DNA from 2 places in the Pseudoalteromonas sp. JSTW genome. Region 2 is predicted to be linked to the other one. Evidence: predicted binding sites of a transcription regulator. Region 2 holds the regulator's gene; the other holds the start of a gene.
What was found. Region 2 encodes NrdR, which represses ribonucleotide reductase genes. Its sites were predicted from a motif close to AAACACNANATNTNGTGTTT; they were not measured.
Positions count from the first base shown of each region.

Region 1: nrdG (anaerobic ribonucleoside-triphosphate reductase activating protein) is a predicted target of NrdR. The motif match lies at 5,093-5,112, and genes of this name have one in related genera.

Region 1 is NZ_CP058972.1:3,053,612-3,061,145, reverse strand. It holds gene GZH31_RS13785 (putative zinc-binding protein) at 1-297, shown strand, start outside; gene GZH31_RS13780 (molybdopterin-synthase adenylyltransferase MoeB) at 314-1,057, opposite strand; gene GZH31_RS13775 (alginate export family protein) at 1,241-2,431, shown strand; gene GZH31_RS13770 (NarK family nitrate/nitrite MFS transporter) at 2,763-4,235, shown strand; gene mog (molybdopterin adenylyltransferase) at 4,321-4,848, opposite strand; gene nrdG (anaerobic ribonucleoside-triphosphate reductase activating protein) at 5,114-5,566, shown strand; gene nrdD (anaerobic ribonucleoside-triphosphate reductase) at 5,572-7,371, shown strand; gene GZH31_RS13750 (hemerythrin domain-containing protein) at 7,405-7,534, opposite strand, start outside.
Region 2 is NZ_CP058972.1:2,765,234-2,772,767, reverse strand. It holds gene thrB (homoserine kinase) at 1-520, shown strand, start outside; gene thrC (threonine synthase) at 539-1,822, shown strand; gene GZH31_RS12525 (hypothetical protein) at 1,858-2,226, opposite strand; gene glyA (serine hydroxymethyltransferase) at 2,521-3,777, shown strand; gene nrdR (transcriptional regulator NrdR) at 3,886-4,335, shown strand; gene ribD (bifunctional diaminohydroxyphosphoribosylaminopyrimidine deaminase/5-amino-6-(5-phosphoribosylamino)uracil reductase RibD) at 4,338-5,477, shown strand; gene GZH31_RS12505 (riboflavin synthase) at 5,482-6,135, shown strand; gene ribBA (bifunctional 3,4-dihydroxy-2-butanone-4-phosphate synthase/GTP cyclohydrolase II) at 6,178-7,293, shown strand; gene ribE (6,7-dimethyl-8-ribityllumazine synthase) at 7,524-7,534, shown strand, end outside.

The sequences.
Region 1 (7,534 bases), 290 kb from region 2:
CATTGGCAAAAGTTAGCATCTTCTCCTGCGATTATTGTTTTTGATGGCTGTGGGCTTAACTGTGCGAAGTTAAGCCTCGAAAAGTTATCTATTAATACATTTTATCATTTTGATATGACCAAGCAGCTTCAGAAAATAAACAATGGCGTGGGCAAACCTTCGCTAGCGGCCTGTTTGCAAGTGACAAAAACGGTGCAGTATCAACTCGCGTCTGTCCTACCAAAGCAACATAGAGTGAATCAAAAGGAAGCCGCAGGAAGCAAAGTGATCGCGATGTTTCCGTGTGCAGAGCGTTAAGGTTAGCAATGTAACTTTAACGCTCTGCACACACCTCGCAGTGGGGTTGTTTTGGAATAATAAACTCTTTAAATGTCAGGTGCTCTGCATCATATAACAGCATTGACACTGTTTTAGGGGGCATAGATAGCAGGCTTTTAAGCGCCTCTGTGGCTTGCAATGAACCCAAAGTGCCAACTACTGGGGCAAGGACCCCAGCTTCCATACAGCTTAATGAGGGCTCTTTAAATAGCCGAGCAACGCAGGCATAACAGGGATCGCCGTCACGCATTGGAAAGTGAATGAGTTGCCCTTCCATACGAATTGCAGAACCTGAAATTAGGGGCGTTTTATGTGTCCAACACAGGCGATTAAGCAGTAAGCGTGTTGCGAGATTATCACTGCAGTCAACGACAACATCAGCGCTGATTAACTCTGGCTCATGGTGTGTCGTAAACTCAGAAGCATAGGTTGTCATCTCTACTTGGCTATTGAGTGCTGTTAATTGCTGTTTAGCTGATTCAACTTTTAACTGACCCACACTGTTTTCGGTGTGTAATATTTGTCGTTGCAGGTTAGTTATATCCACTGTGTCATGATCAAATAAAGTAATTTTTCCGACACCTGCCGCAACAAGGTAAGGGAGTACTGCACTACCCAGTCCTCCAGCTCCGACAACGAGTACGTGGCTTGCCATAATGGCTTCTTGCCCTTCTTCTTGAACCTGAGGAAGCAGAATATGGCGGCAATAACGCAGGGTGTTGGCACTCTCTAATAACATGCAATTTTCCTTCTTTAGAACGCGTCTATAAGCCTACATTAAATAGGGCAGTGTTGTTATACCTCTTTGGAGGTGCAGTGAGTCATATTAGGTAACGCTATGAAAAAATTGATTTAAATCAATTTTCATAGTTATGCATAGCCGTAATCTGTGCATAACTTAAAAACATAGCAAGGTAGTGATATGAAAACACAGCTCTCAGTTCTAACAGCGTTAGTTACATTTGCTTTGAGTACGCAAGTGAGTGCAACTGAAGATAATGGCATTCATAACATGTTGGCGAATGGTGAAGTGCATGGCATGTTGCGTTATCGATATGAAAATGTCGATCAATCGGGGATCGCTGAACAAGCACATGCATCAACATTACTCACGCGTATTAATTATACAACGGCGACACTCAAAGGCGTTTCAGCACTTCTCGAGTTTGATAATGTTACCGAGATTGGTAATGACAATTATAACAGTACCGTTAATGGTCATACGGATCACCCCGTTGTTGCTGACCCTAAAGGTACTGAGCTTAATCAAGCAAGCTTACAATTCAAGAATAAAGAGTTGCACGTTGTTGCGGGTAGACAACGTATCAACCTTGATGACCAACGATTTGTAGGGGGTGTCGCATGGCGCCAGAATGAACAAACTTTTGATGGTTACAGAGTCGTTTATAAACCAACAGAGTCATTAAAGTTCGACTACAGCTATGTGTTTAATGTGAATCGTATTTTTGGTGAAGACAGCAATAAAAGCGATTTGCACGGTAAATTACACTTTGCCAATGCTGCATACCAAGTTAATAAGCAATTTAATGTCAGTGTGTTTGCCTATCTCTATGACTTTGATGCTGCTTTAGCCAGCTCAACACAAACAATAGGTGTGCGCGCAACAGGCCAATTATCCGATTCATTGAGTTATACGCTCAGTTATGCAACTCAACAAGATTATGCCGATAACCCCAATTCGTTTGATGCTGACTATATATTAGCGGAGCTAAAGGGCAAAGTGAGTAAGCTTGGCTGGAAAGTTGGCTATGAGCTGTTAGGCTCAGATAACAACATAGGTTTTAGTACACCACTGGCAACAGGGCATAAGTTCCAAGGTTTTGCAGATAAGTTTTTAGCGACTCCAGGTAATGGACTTGCTGATTTATACTTTGGCGTTAATGGGCAGTTGGCAGATATAAAGCTGAGCGCGACTTATCACTTTTTTGATAGTGATGCACACAGCATCGATTATGGCCAAGAGCTTGATTTAACGGCTGCATATGCACTTTCAAGCAACTGTAATGTGCTGTTTAAATATGCCATGTACAACGCTGATGATTATGCCACGGATACCGATAAGGTATGGTTGATGCTCACTCATAAGTTTTAACCGCTTAGCATGCTTTTTAGCAGCTAGATTAGTTTCAGTTCCCTGCAATTATGAGCCTCTTCGGAGGCTTTTTTCTGTGTGATATCCCAAAACCTCATTGTTATTCCTCCAATATCTCCTTTTATCTCTCTCGTAGAGTGATAGGGAGTGTTAATACACCTTAGTAGGTAGTAAGCGCAGTTAATAAAGGCATTGCTTTACAGTGCGCCTATTCATAGGGGGTAGAGGTGTTTTTGGCTGCACGGCGGTTACCTTTATTCCTTGATTTACATCAATTCTTTTTTAGTAAGTCGGCTCAGAATCAAATTAATAAAACCGTTTGGAGACGACAATGGCGAGTGAAAAATTTAACCTTTTTTCCTTTCAAGGAAAAATGAAAATCTTACATCTTAGTTGGCTTGCATTCTTTATCACCTTTTTTGTGTGGTTTAATTTTGCACCGTTACTACAGGCTGTAAAAACCACCTTGGGATTAAGTACAGAGCAAGTAAAAACACTACTGATCTTGAACGTGGCTTTGACCATTCCTGCCCGCGTGATTATTGGCATGCTAACCGATAAATACGGGCCAAGGTTAGTCTATTCATGTTTGCTGATTGTCAGCGCAGTACCTTGTTTAATGTTTGCTTTTGCTGATAGTTTTTTGCAAGCTGCCATTGCTCGTTTTTTACTTGGGTTTATCGGCGCAGGCTTTGTTATTGGTATCCGCATGGTGTCTGAGTGGTTCCCTCATCACGAGTTAGGCACCGCAGAAGGTGTGTATGGTGGCTGGGGTAACTTTGGTTCCGCTGCTGCGGCTTTTTCACTGCCTACGTTGGCATTAATTTTTGGCGGCGATGATGGTTGGCGTTATGCAATTGGTATTACGGGTGTAATGAGCTTTGTTTATGGTTTTATTTATTATTTTAATGTAACCAATACACCTAAAGGCTCGACGTACTTTCGTCCTAAAAATTTAGGGGCGATGGAAGTCACTTCTAAAGGCGATTTTTTCTTACTCCTAATCATGAAAATCCCTATGTATGCAGCAATGGCATTACTGGCTTGGAAACTCTCACCCAATGGTGTTGGGATGATTGAAGCAAATGTCGTACACCTTATTTATGGTGGGTTAGTGCTGTTGTACTTGTTTGAAGTTAAAAAAGTGTGGAACGTAAATAAAACGGTATTTGAGCAAGAAGTACCTGAGTTACATCGCTATAGTTTTAAGCAAGTAGCTGTGCTGGATATTTTGTATTTTACAAATTTTGGTTCTGAGCTTGCTGTGGTGTCAATGCTGCCGCTATTTTTTGCTGAGACCTTCTCGCTCGACCCTGTTATGGCAGGGATGGTGGCCGGTGCGTATGCATTTATGAACTTAATGTCACGCCCAGCAGGTGGGTTTATTTCAGATAAGTTTGGTCGCCGTACAACGTTACTTATTTTAACCGCCGGTTTAGCCGCAGGTTATCTGTTAATGGGCATGGTTAATTCGCAGTGGCCATTATGGTTAGCAGTTGCAACAGCCATGGCGTGTTCTTTCTTTGTTCAATCAGGTGAGGGTGCTGTGTTTGCGGTCGTGCCATTAATTAAACGTCGCTTAACAGGGCAAATTGCAGGGATGACAGGGGCATATGGTAACGTTGGGGCAGTTACATTTTTAACTGTGTTATCGTTCGTTGATTATGCAACTTTCTTTTATGTTATCGCCGGTACGGCAATGATTGGCTTTGTTACTTTGTTCTTTATGGATGAACCGCGAGGTCAAATTGCTGAAGTACGCGAAGACGGGACTGTTGAACTGATTGATGTATCACACAAATAAATCTTAATACGATAGAAAAGCCAGCTTAAGCTGGCTTTTTTCGTTATTAACTAAGGGGATGTTTTAACGTTATGACAAACCTTATTTATGACTTAGGTCTAAATACTTGAACCACAGATTCATCACATTCTAAGTAAGGCCCTTCAAGTAAATCAATACAATAAGGCACCGCAGGAAATACGGCATCAAGACATTGACGAATCGCTTTGGGTTTGCCCGGTAAGTTAATAATTAATGAGCGGTCTCTTATCCCCGCTGTTTGTCGAGAGAGTATAGCCGTTGGCACGTATTTTAAGCTTTCAGTACGCATTAACTCACCAAATCCTGGCATCATTTTGTCACACACCGCTTCTGTGGCTTCGGGGGTTATGTCTCGTTTGGCGGGACCCGTTCCACCTGTGGTAATGATTAAAGCGCATTGTTCTTGATCGGCAAGCTCGCATAATGCCGCTTCAATTAAATGTTGCTCGTCTTCGACTAATCGATAGCATGCCTGCCATGGCGAACTTAAATAGTCATTTAATGTATCGGTGATAGCGGGTCCCGATAAGTCATCGTACTGGCCTCGGCTTGCGCGATCACTAACAGTCAAAATTCCAATTTTCGCAGTCATTTTCATCTCTTTACAATTCATTTATTCGCACTCTAGCAAAGTGATGGGTAAAGGTAACTCCTCCAAAGTAGGTAGAGGTGTTTGGGGGGCGCTCCGTTTCGCTGCATTTTATTTTTGACAGGAGGGGGTTTTGATTGGCTACCCATTTTGTTCTTTTGGCAGAACTAAGCTGCTTTGATCTAGATCAAGTTTCAAACTGGCTTAAAACGGTGTTGATACTATATATTGATCATATTGAAATTTAAAACACAATATGTAGTGGTTTATGTTTAATGTATTAGAACCCCAAGTGTGCTTTCAAGAAGTCCCCGGACACATTGCGTTAGGCTTTGTGTGCACGGGGTGCCCCTTGCGCTGTCCTGGGTGTCATAGCGTTGATACATGGGATCCAAAGCATGGTGAGCGGTTAACATCGCAACGCTTTCTAGGGTTACTTGAGCGCTATAAGCACTTGATAACTTGTGTGGTGTTTTTTGGCGGAGAATGGCAGGAAGGTGATTTAGTTTATTTTTTAAAGTTAGCAACGCAGCAAGGCTTAGCAACGTGTTTGTATACCGGGCTTGAGGATGTGTCGGAGCAATTAAAAGCACAGCTGACTTATGTAAAAACGGGCCGTTATGTCGCTGAATTAGGTGGCCTGGCGAGCCATTTAACTAATCAACGATTTATTGAAATTGCTTCGGGTAAGGTACTTAACTCATTATTTTTAAAAGGATAACAAAAATGTCTATGCTGAATTGTGAACAATTAAAAGAAAAAATGCGTTTCATCGAAAACTATACACAGGCCAAGAATGCGGCCGATGGTTCTAAAGTGGATGCGAATGCAAATGTGACATTAAAAAATATAGCGACGCTAGAATCAGAAATAATGAAAGACTTTTTCATTCACGTTAATCGCACTCAGGTTAGTAATAAAATAACCGCGCTTTTCGGCGAGTCATTGGGCAAAGAGTACCTTCGACAAATTGAGAATCATGAAATTTATGTGCATGATGAAACGAGTTTAAAGCCTTACTGTACTTCTATCACCATGTATCCATTTTTATTGGATGGGCTAACCAAATTAGGGGGAGAGTCTAAGGCACCCAAGCATTTAGAATCGTTCTGCGGCAGTTTTGTGAATCTTGTTTTTGCAATTAGCGCGCAGTTTGCAGGGGCTGTCGCGACGGTCGAATTTTTAATGTATTTTGATTACTTTGCGCGTAAGGATTACGGCGATGATTATTTAGTTACTCACTATAAACAGATAGAAAATCACTTACAGCACGTCGTGTACGCTTTAAATCAACCCGCTGCTGCACGAGGTTATCAAAGCGTATTTTGGAATATCTCGTTGTACGATAGTGCATACTTTGAGGCTATGTTTGGTCATTTTGTGTTTCCTGATATGACGGCTCCAGATTGGTCGTCTTTAAAGGCACTGCAAGACATGTTTTTAAATTGGTTTAACCAAGAGCGAAACAAAGCTGTTTTAACATTCCCTGTTGTCACCGCTGCCATGCTAGTAGAAGACAATGAACCTAAAGATAAAGAATTTGCATTGATGTGTGCCGAAAACTTAAGTCAGGGCGGCTCATTTTTTGTTTATCAATCAACCGATGCTGATTCATTAGCCTCATGCTGTCGACTTCGTAATGAAATTAGCGATCATAGTTTTTCGTATAGTTTAGGCGCGGGGGGCGTTTCGACGGGCTCTATCAATGTTATTACACTCAATATGAATCGATTGGTGCAAGATGGCAGAGACCTAGCAACAGAAATAAGAAAAATACATGCTTATCAAATCGCGTATCGCACCTTAATGGAAGAGTACCAGCAAGCGGGCATGCTACCGGTGTACGACGCAGGGTTTATTTCCTTTAACAAGCAATTTTTAACCATTGGTATTAATGGCATGGTTGAAGCCGCAGAGTATTTAGGTATTCAAGTGGGGGTTAATGATGCGTATAAAGAATGGGTGAAAAGTCAGTTAGAAGTGATTTATAAAGAGAATCGCTTAGCAACAAAAGAGACCGGCTTTTTATTTAACACTGAGTTTGTTCCTGCTGAAAATTTAGGGATAAAAAATGCCAAATGGGATAGCGAAGATGGCTACTTCACGCCAAGAGAATGCTACAACAGTTATTTCTATTTAGTAGAAGACACAACACTAAATCACCTTGATAAGTTTATATTGCATGGTAAATCGATGACAGAGTTTTTAGATGGTGGCTCAGCACTGCATTTGAACTTAGAAGAGCATTTAGACACTGAGCAATATATGCAGTTATTTAATGTGGCAGCGCGAACGGGGTGCAATTATTTTTGCATTAATGTGAGGATCACCATTTGTAATCACTGTGAGTATATCGATAAGCGCTCAAGGCAATCATGCTCACAGTGTGGTTCAACAGATATTGATTATGGCACACGCGTGATTGGCTACTTAAAAAGAGTGTCGTCATTTAGTCATGGCCGACGCAAAGAGCACAAATTGCGACATTACCAATGCACAAAAGTACAACAATCAGCGTTAGCCTAACAATGTAAAGGGGCGTCTATTGCCCCTTTTGCCTTAACCTTGCATAAAAAGAATATTATTTTCTAAATGAATGTGCTCGTTTAAATCGTTGTAGAGCTCATGTATTTTGGCATAAAGACGCTGCCAGTCTTCATCAGCATCGTGCGGAGGAGTAAACTTATTG
Region 2 (7,534 bases):
TGGTGGTCGTCATTACGATAACATCACGCCATGTTACCTAGGTGGTTTACAGTTAACAGGCGATCTTATTCCCAATAAATCCATTGCGTTACCGGTTGATGAGCGCTGGTATTACGTGGCAGCTTTTCCTGGCTTTTCTCTTAATACGGCAAAAGCTCGCTCGGTTTTACCCACGCAACTATCAATGCATGACAGTGTCGAGTTCGCACAAAGATTGTCTGCATTTAGTAGCTTGTTACTGACAGGGCGTTTTGATGATGCCTTATCAATTATGCGTGATGAAATTGCTGAGCCACACCGAGCGCCACTTATAAACGGGTTTAGCGAGGCGAAGCATGCTTTACCAGAACTTGGCGCTGAGATTGTGAGTATTTCGGGTGCTGGACCGACTCTTTTTACAGTGTGTAAAAGTCTAGAAGCCGCTAAGCAATGCGCAGCGTGGCTTAATGATAATTACATTAATGAACATGGTTTTTGCCATATTTGCCAGCTTGATCAGCTTGGCACACGACAGCTATAAAGAATTTAAGGAACTACAATGCAATTACATAATTTAAAAGATGCAACACAACAGGTGTCGTTTATTGAAGCTGTAAAAACGGGTTTGGGTCGTAACCAAGGCGTTTTCTTTCCAGATAGCTTGGCGCCTATTGCTGATATTGATGCTTTATTGGATTTGGACTTTGTTACTCGCAGTAGCAAAATCTTATCCCATTTGATTGGGGATGAATTACCCGCAGACACCGTTGCTGAGATGGTACAAAATGCGTTTAACTTTGATGTAAAACTTGTTGAAGTCGAAAAGGATATTTACTGTTTAGAGCTTTTTCACGGGCCAACATTAGCGTTTAAAGATTTTGGTGGGCGTTTCATGGCAGAGTGTCTTGCACAATTTAGCCAAGGAGAAAAAGTTACCATTCTAACCGCAACGTCGGGTGACACAGGTGCTGCGGTTGCGCATGCCTTTTACAACAAACCGAATATTGATGTGGTTATTCTATATCCGAAAGGCAAAATTTCGCTAGCACAGCAAAAACTATTCACTACGTTAGGCAACAACATTCATTGCTATGCGGTTGATGGCAGCTTTGATGATTGCCAAAGCATGGTAAAACAAGCGTTTCTCGATGATGAAGTAAAAGAAAAGCTAGGGTTAAACTCAGCGAATTCAATCAACATCAGTCGTTTAGTTGCACAGGTGTGTTACTACTTTGAAGCAATAGCGCAATTGCCAAAAGCGCAACGTGCTAAAGCGCATATCTCTGTACCAAGTGGAAACTTTGGTAACGTGTGTGCTGCGATGATTGGCGCTGTACTAGGGATGCCAGTGGCAAAACTTAGTGCAACAACCAACCAAAACGATACGGTGCCTCGTTTCTTGCAAAATAAAGAGTGGGCTCCTAACGCAACGATTGAATCGTTATCGAACGCGATGGATGTGAGTAAACCAAACAATTGGCCGCGTGTTCAGCACATGTTAGATAATGCATGGTTTAGTTATGATGACTTTTATTCAAGCTGTGTCGATGAAGAGACAACCAAAGAGGTGATGAAAAAAATTCATCAAACAGGGTATGTTGCAGAGCCTCATACTGCGATTGCATACCAAGGCTTAAAAGAAAACATTGCACCGGGCAGTGCGGGTATCTTTTTAGCGACGGCACACCCCGCTAAATTTAAAGAAAGCGTGGAAGAAATACTCGAGATTGAGTTACCGATGCCAAAGCCTTTAGCAGATGCGTTAGCAAAGCAATGTCTTGCAGAAGATATTGTGTGTGATTACCAGCTTTTGCGTACTGAGCTGTTAAAAAAACTGGCGTAAAAAACCATAAAAAAGAGCGGCTAAGCCGCTCTTTTTTAATGCAATATTGAATGACTATGCCGGTTTAAAATCCGCATCACAAGAATCACCACAGCGGTAATACACAGTAACACGCCAATCACTGAAACAAGTTCATTTTGTGTCCATTGGATCAAGGTATATGCCGCAATAAAAACAATAAATGGTTTAAATTCATAGTAATAATAGAGCTTTCTTTGATTTACTCGTTGACTCGAATGATCTGTGCGTCTTGCATTTGAGCGCATTCGCCAAATATTTGCACCCAGTAAAAAGAGTACGATACCAATGACTGTAGGCACCACATTATTCGCTAATGTGATGCAACTGATGCCGAGGATAAAGTAGCCATAGGGGGCGGCTTCGTAAAGAGGTTTTGCTAACATGAGATTTTATACCATCCTTGATATTTATTAAGACTATTAGGGTAGTTTGAAAATAGTAAAAAGCAATGCCTGTGTGCTATTTTTTATGCAAATGACATTTTAAAAACCTATGTAATATTTTAAATTCATAAATTTTCGTTATGTATCAATAAAAAAATATCATTATTAAAACACTGTGAAATAAATTCAATCCCTGTTTAAATATGTTCATCTTTACACGATAGGCAAATGTGCGTTTTCAGCGTACAATATAGCCTTCAAAAAAACACCATACACGTTGCCTTAGGAGACCCCATGTTAGAACGTAGCATGAATATTTCGGATTTCGATCCAGAGTTATTTGCAGCCATCACTAAAGAGACGGCTCGTCAAGAAGAGCACATCGAACTGATCGCGTCTGAAAACTACTGTAGCCCACGCGTGCTAGAAGCACAGGGTTCTCAGCTTACAAACAAATATGCTGAAGGTTATCCAGGCAAACGTTACTATGGCGGTTGTGAGCACGTTGACGTTGTTGAACAATTAGCAATTGACCGTGCAAACGAGTTATTCGGCACAGACTACGCAAACGTACAACCGCACGCTGGTTCACAAGCTAATGCGGCTGTTTTCCAAGCGCTTCTTCAGCCACATGACACCGTACTAGGTATGAGCTTAGCTCATGGTGGCCACTTAACGCATGGTTCACACGTTAACTTTTCTGGTAAAACGTACAACGCAATTCAATATGGCCTAAATGAAGAAACGGGCGAAATTGATTACGCTCAAGTTGAAGCACTAGCACTAGAGCACAAACCAAAAATGATCATTGCGGGTTTCTCTGCATACTCAGGTATCGTTGATTGGGCTAAGTTCCGTGAAATCGCTGATAAAGTGGATGCGTACTTATTCGTAGATATGGCACACGTTGCAGGTCTTATTGCGGCTGGCGTATACCCAAGCCCAATCCCTCACGCGCATGTTGTTACAACAACAACTCATAAAACATTAGCGGGTCCTCGTGGCGGTCTAATTGTTTCTGCGTGTGGTGATGAAGAGATCTATAAAAAGCTTAACAGCGCCGTATTCCCGGGTGGCCAAGGTGGTCCTTTATGTCACATCATCGCTGCTAAAGCGGTTGCGTTTAAAGAAGCATTACAGCCTGAATTCAAAACATACCAAGCGCAAGTGGTTAAAAACGCACAAGCAATGGTTGAAGTGTTACAAGAGCGTGGCTATAAAGTTGTTTCTGGTAAAACAGACAACCACTTATTCCTTCTAGACCTAATTGATAAAGATATCACAGGTAAAGATGCTGACGCTGCCCTTGGTAATGCAAACATCACAGTAAACAAAAACTCAGTACCAAATGACCCACGTTCACCGTTTGTAACGTCGGGTCTTCGTATTGGTTCTCCGGCAATTACGCGCCGTGGTTTCAAAGAAGCTGAGTCTAAAGAACTTGCTGGCTGGATCTGTGACGTACTAGACAACATCAACGATGCATCAGTACAAGCAGAAGTAAAAGAGAAAGTTAAAGCAATCTGTAAAAAACTACCTGTTTACGCTTAATTGCTGGTTAAACCGTAATTAAGATAACAATAGTGTTGTTTTTTGCTATTATAAAGGCCGCTTACTAAGCGGTCTTTTTTTGTTTTTTATAAACGGAAGTTTAACCTTATGCATTGCCCTTTTTGCACAGCAAAAGATACTAAAGTAATCGATTCACGACTTGTTGGCGGTGGTCACCAAGTTAGACGCCGTCGCGAATGCAACGAATGTCACGAGCGTTTTACCACCTTTGAAGGTGCTGAACTTGTTATGCCAAGGGTGATAAAGCAAGACGGTAGTCGAGAACCTTTTAACGAAGACAAATTATTAAATGGTCTGCACCGCGCATTAGAAAAACGCCCAGTGAGTACAGAGCAAATCGAAGAAGTCGTTAACGTGATTAAATCACAGCTACGTGCCACCGGAGAGCGTGAAATCTCAAGCCATTTAATCGGCGAGTGTATTATGGAATCGCTCAAAAAGCTTGATAAAGTAGCTTATGTTAGGTTTGCCTCAGTATATCGCTCATTTGAAGATATTCGTGAGTTTGGCGAAGAAATTGCCCGTTTAGGTGATTAAGCATGTCGTTCACTGAACTTGATAGCATTTATATGGCACGCGCTATTGAGCTTGCCAAACAGGGCCGTTTTACCACGACGCCAAACCCTAATGTGGGTTGTGTACTTGTTAAAGACGGCCATATAGTTGGTGAGGGTTTTCATCAACTTGCCGGGCAGGGTCATGCCGAGGTGAATGCACTGGCCGTTGCTGGCGATAATGCCAAAGGGGCAACAGCCTATGTGACGCTTGAACCTTGCAGTCATTATGGTCGTACTCCGCCCTGTGCTGAAGGCCTAAAAGCGGCTGGTGTAAGTAAAGTGATTGCTGCAATGGTAGACCCAAATCCAGCAGTCAGTGGCCGTGGCTTACAAATATTGGCTGATGCAGGTATTGACGTTGCCTCTGGGTTACTTGAGCAACAGGCGCGCGATTTAAACAAAGGCTTTTTGAAGCGAATGGAAACAGGGTTGCCTTTTGTTACCTGTAAAATGGCCTGTAGTTTAGATGGAAAAACGGCACTTAATAACGGTCAAAGTAAATGGATCACGGGTCCGCAAGCACGCCAAGACGTTCAAGCATTTCGCGCACAAAGCTGCGCAATTTTGAGTGGTGCAGATACTGTTATCAGTGATAACGCCAAATTAAATGTGCGTACTGAAGAGCTGCCATTTGCAATGCCAACATCATTGCCGATACGTCAGCCAACACGTGTGATTATCGATTCGCAAAACAGACTCACCCCAGATCTCGCTTTATTTAGTATTGAGAGTCCGGTGATTATTTTCACAACACAGCTTGATAATCAGCAGCAATGGCCACATTTTGTAAAACACGAAGTGGTGGCAGCTAACAAGAATAAAGTTGATTTATCGGCCGTTTTAGCACGGTTAGCCGAATTACAATTTAATCATATTTGGCTTGAAGCAGGAGCAACCCTAGCGGGCGCTTTTGCACAGCAAGACCTAATAGACGAATACATTGTTTATATTGCCCCAAAGTTAATAGGTGATATGGGCAAAAGCTTACTAAACTTTGCAGAAGTAACAGCCATGGGTGATGTCACTCAATTAACGTTTACCGACACACAGATAATTGGCGACGATATCCGCTTAACAGCGTACAAAGCAAAGCAAGCCACACACACTGAAGATAAAGAGTAGCATTATGTTTACTGGAATAATTGAAGCAACAGGTAAAATTGTTGAATTAACACAAAAACAAGGTGATCTTGCTATTCGTATTCAAAGTAATGATTTGGATATGAAAGACGTAAAACTAGGCGACAGTATTGCAACAAATGGTGTGTGCTTAACAGTGGTTACTAAACATAGCGATGGCTTCAGTGCTGATTTATCAAATGAAACCATTAGCCTGACAGGGTTTGCGCACTATAAAAAAGGCCAAACCGTGAATCTAGAAAAGGCCATGCAGCCAATTTCTCGCCTTGGTGGGCATTTAGTGTCAGGCCATGTTGATGGCATCGCGACAGTTGAAAGCATTACCGCCAATGCCAGAGCAACAGAGTACTGGCTAAGTACCGACCATAATTTAATGAAATACATTCCGTATAAAGGATCGGTATGTATTGATGGAATTAGTTTAACAGTGAATGAGGTCGAGCAAAATCGCTTCAAGCTGACCATTGTTCCACACACCGCTGAGCAAACGACGATTGCAGAATTTCAAGTGGGCACGCAGGTTAACTTAGAAGTTGATCAAATTGCTCGCTACTTAGAGCGCCTGATCAAAGGGGCTGAACAACCTTCCCGTTCAGACATATCTATGAGCTTGTTAGCGCAAGCTGGTTTTATTAAATAAGCGAAGATACGTCATTATTAATCATACTCTCATGGGCACATTATGAATTTACACAGCGCGCAAGAAATTATCGATGACATTAAAGCCGGTAAAATGGTTATTTTAATGGACGATGAAGATAGAGAAAATGAAGGCGATTTAATTATCGCAGCAGAGCACATAAGTGCAGATGCTATCAATTTTATGGCAACGCATGGTCGTGGTTTAATTTGTTTAACCATGACTCAAGAGCGTTGTCAGCAGTTAGAATTACCGTTAATGGTTAAAAATAACGGAGCGGCTTTCTCAACAAACTTCACAATGTCGATTGAAGCTGCAAAAGGCGTAACAACTGGTATTTCAGCTGCAGATCGTGCACGCACAGTGCAAGCGGCCATTGCGAAAGGAGCTGTGCCAAGCGATATCGTACAGCCGGGTCATATTTTCCCTATTATGGCACAACCTGGCGGCGTTCTTACCCGTGCGGGTCACACTGAAGCGGGCTGTGATTTAGCGCGCTTGGCTGGTCTTGAGCCTTCTTCTGTTATTGTTGAAATTCTCAATGCCGATGGCACCATGGCCCGTCGTCCCGACCTTGAGGTGTTTGCTAAAGAGCATGGTCTGAAGATTGGTACAATTGCTGATTTAATCGAGTACAGAAATCTAAACGAAACCACCATTGAACGTGTTGCAAAATGTAAGTTGCCAACCGATCACGGTGAATTCGATTTAGTCACGTATAAAGACACCATTGATGGTCAGCTCCACTATGCATTGCAAAAAGGCGACGTATCGAAAGATGACGCTACGTTAGTACGTGTTCACTTACAAAGTACGTTTAACGATATTTTACTGTCAGACCGCAGCGCAGATCGTAGCTGGAGTTTATCAGATGCAATGGCCTATATTGCTGAGCATAACGGCGTATTGGTTATCTTAGGTAAACAAGAATCAACCGAAGATCTTGAAGCAACGGTCAAAGCATTTGCAGCAGAAGATGCGGGTGAAAATGTCAGTCATCGTAAATTCCAAGGCACGTCACGCACTGTGGGTGTGGGGTCACAAATTTTAGCAGACCTTGGCATTGAGAAAATGCGCTTGATGAGTCGTCCGAAGAAGTATCATGCATTGTCTGGTTTCCACTTAGAAGTGGTTGATTACGTTGAGCCGCAGTCTTAATTAACGCACAGCTTAGTTAACAAAATTTACTAGCAAGCTAATTTTAAGGCCAAGGTATTCTTGGCCTATTGCATGTAAATTCAAGGCAGTAAGCGTTGAAAGTAACCGCTGGAGATAGATTTATTATCCAGAGTTCAGGTTAACTAGGCGACTTTTATATTTTTGTGGTATTATGCGCCGTAATTTTTGCGCAATCGCAACCGCTTAAACTTATTTTTTAGGGTTATTAAATGAAAATTAT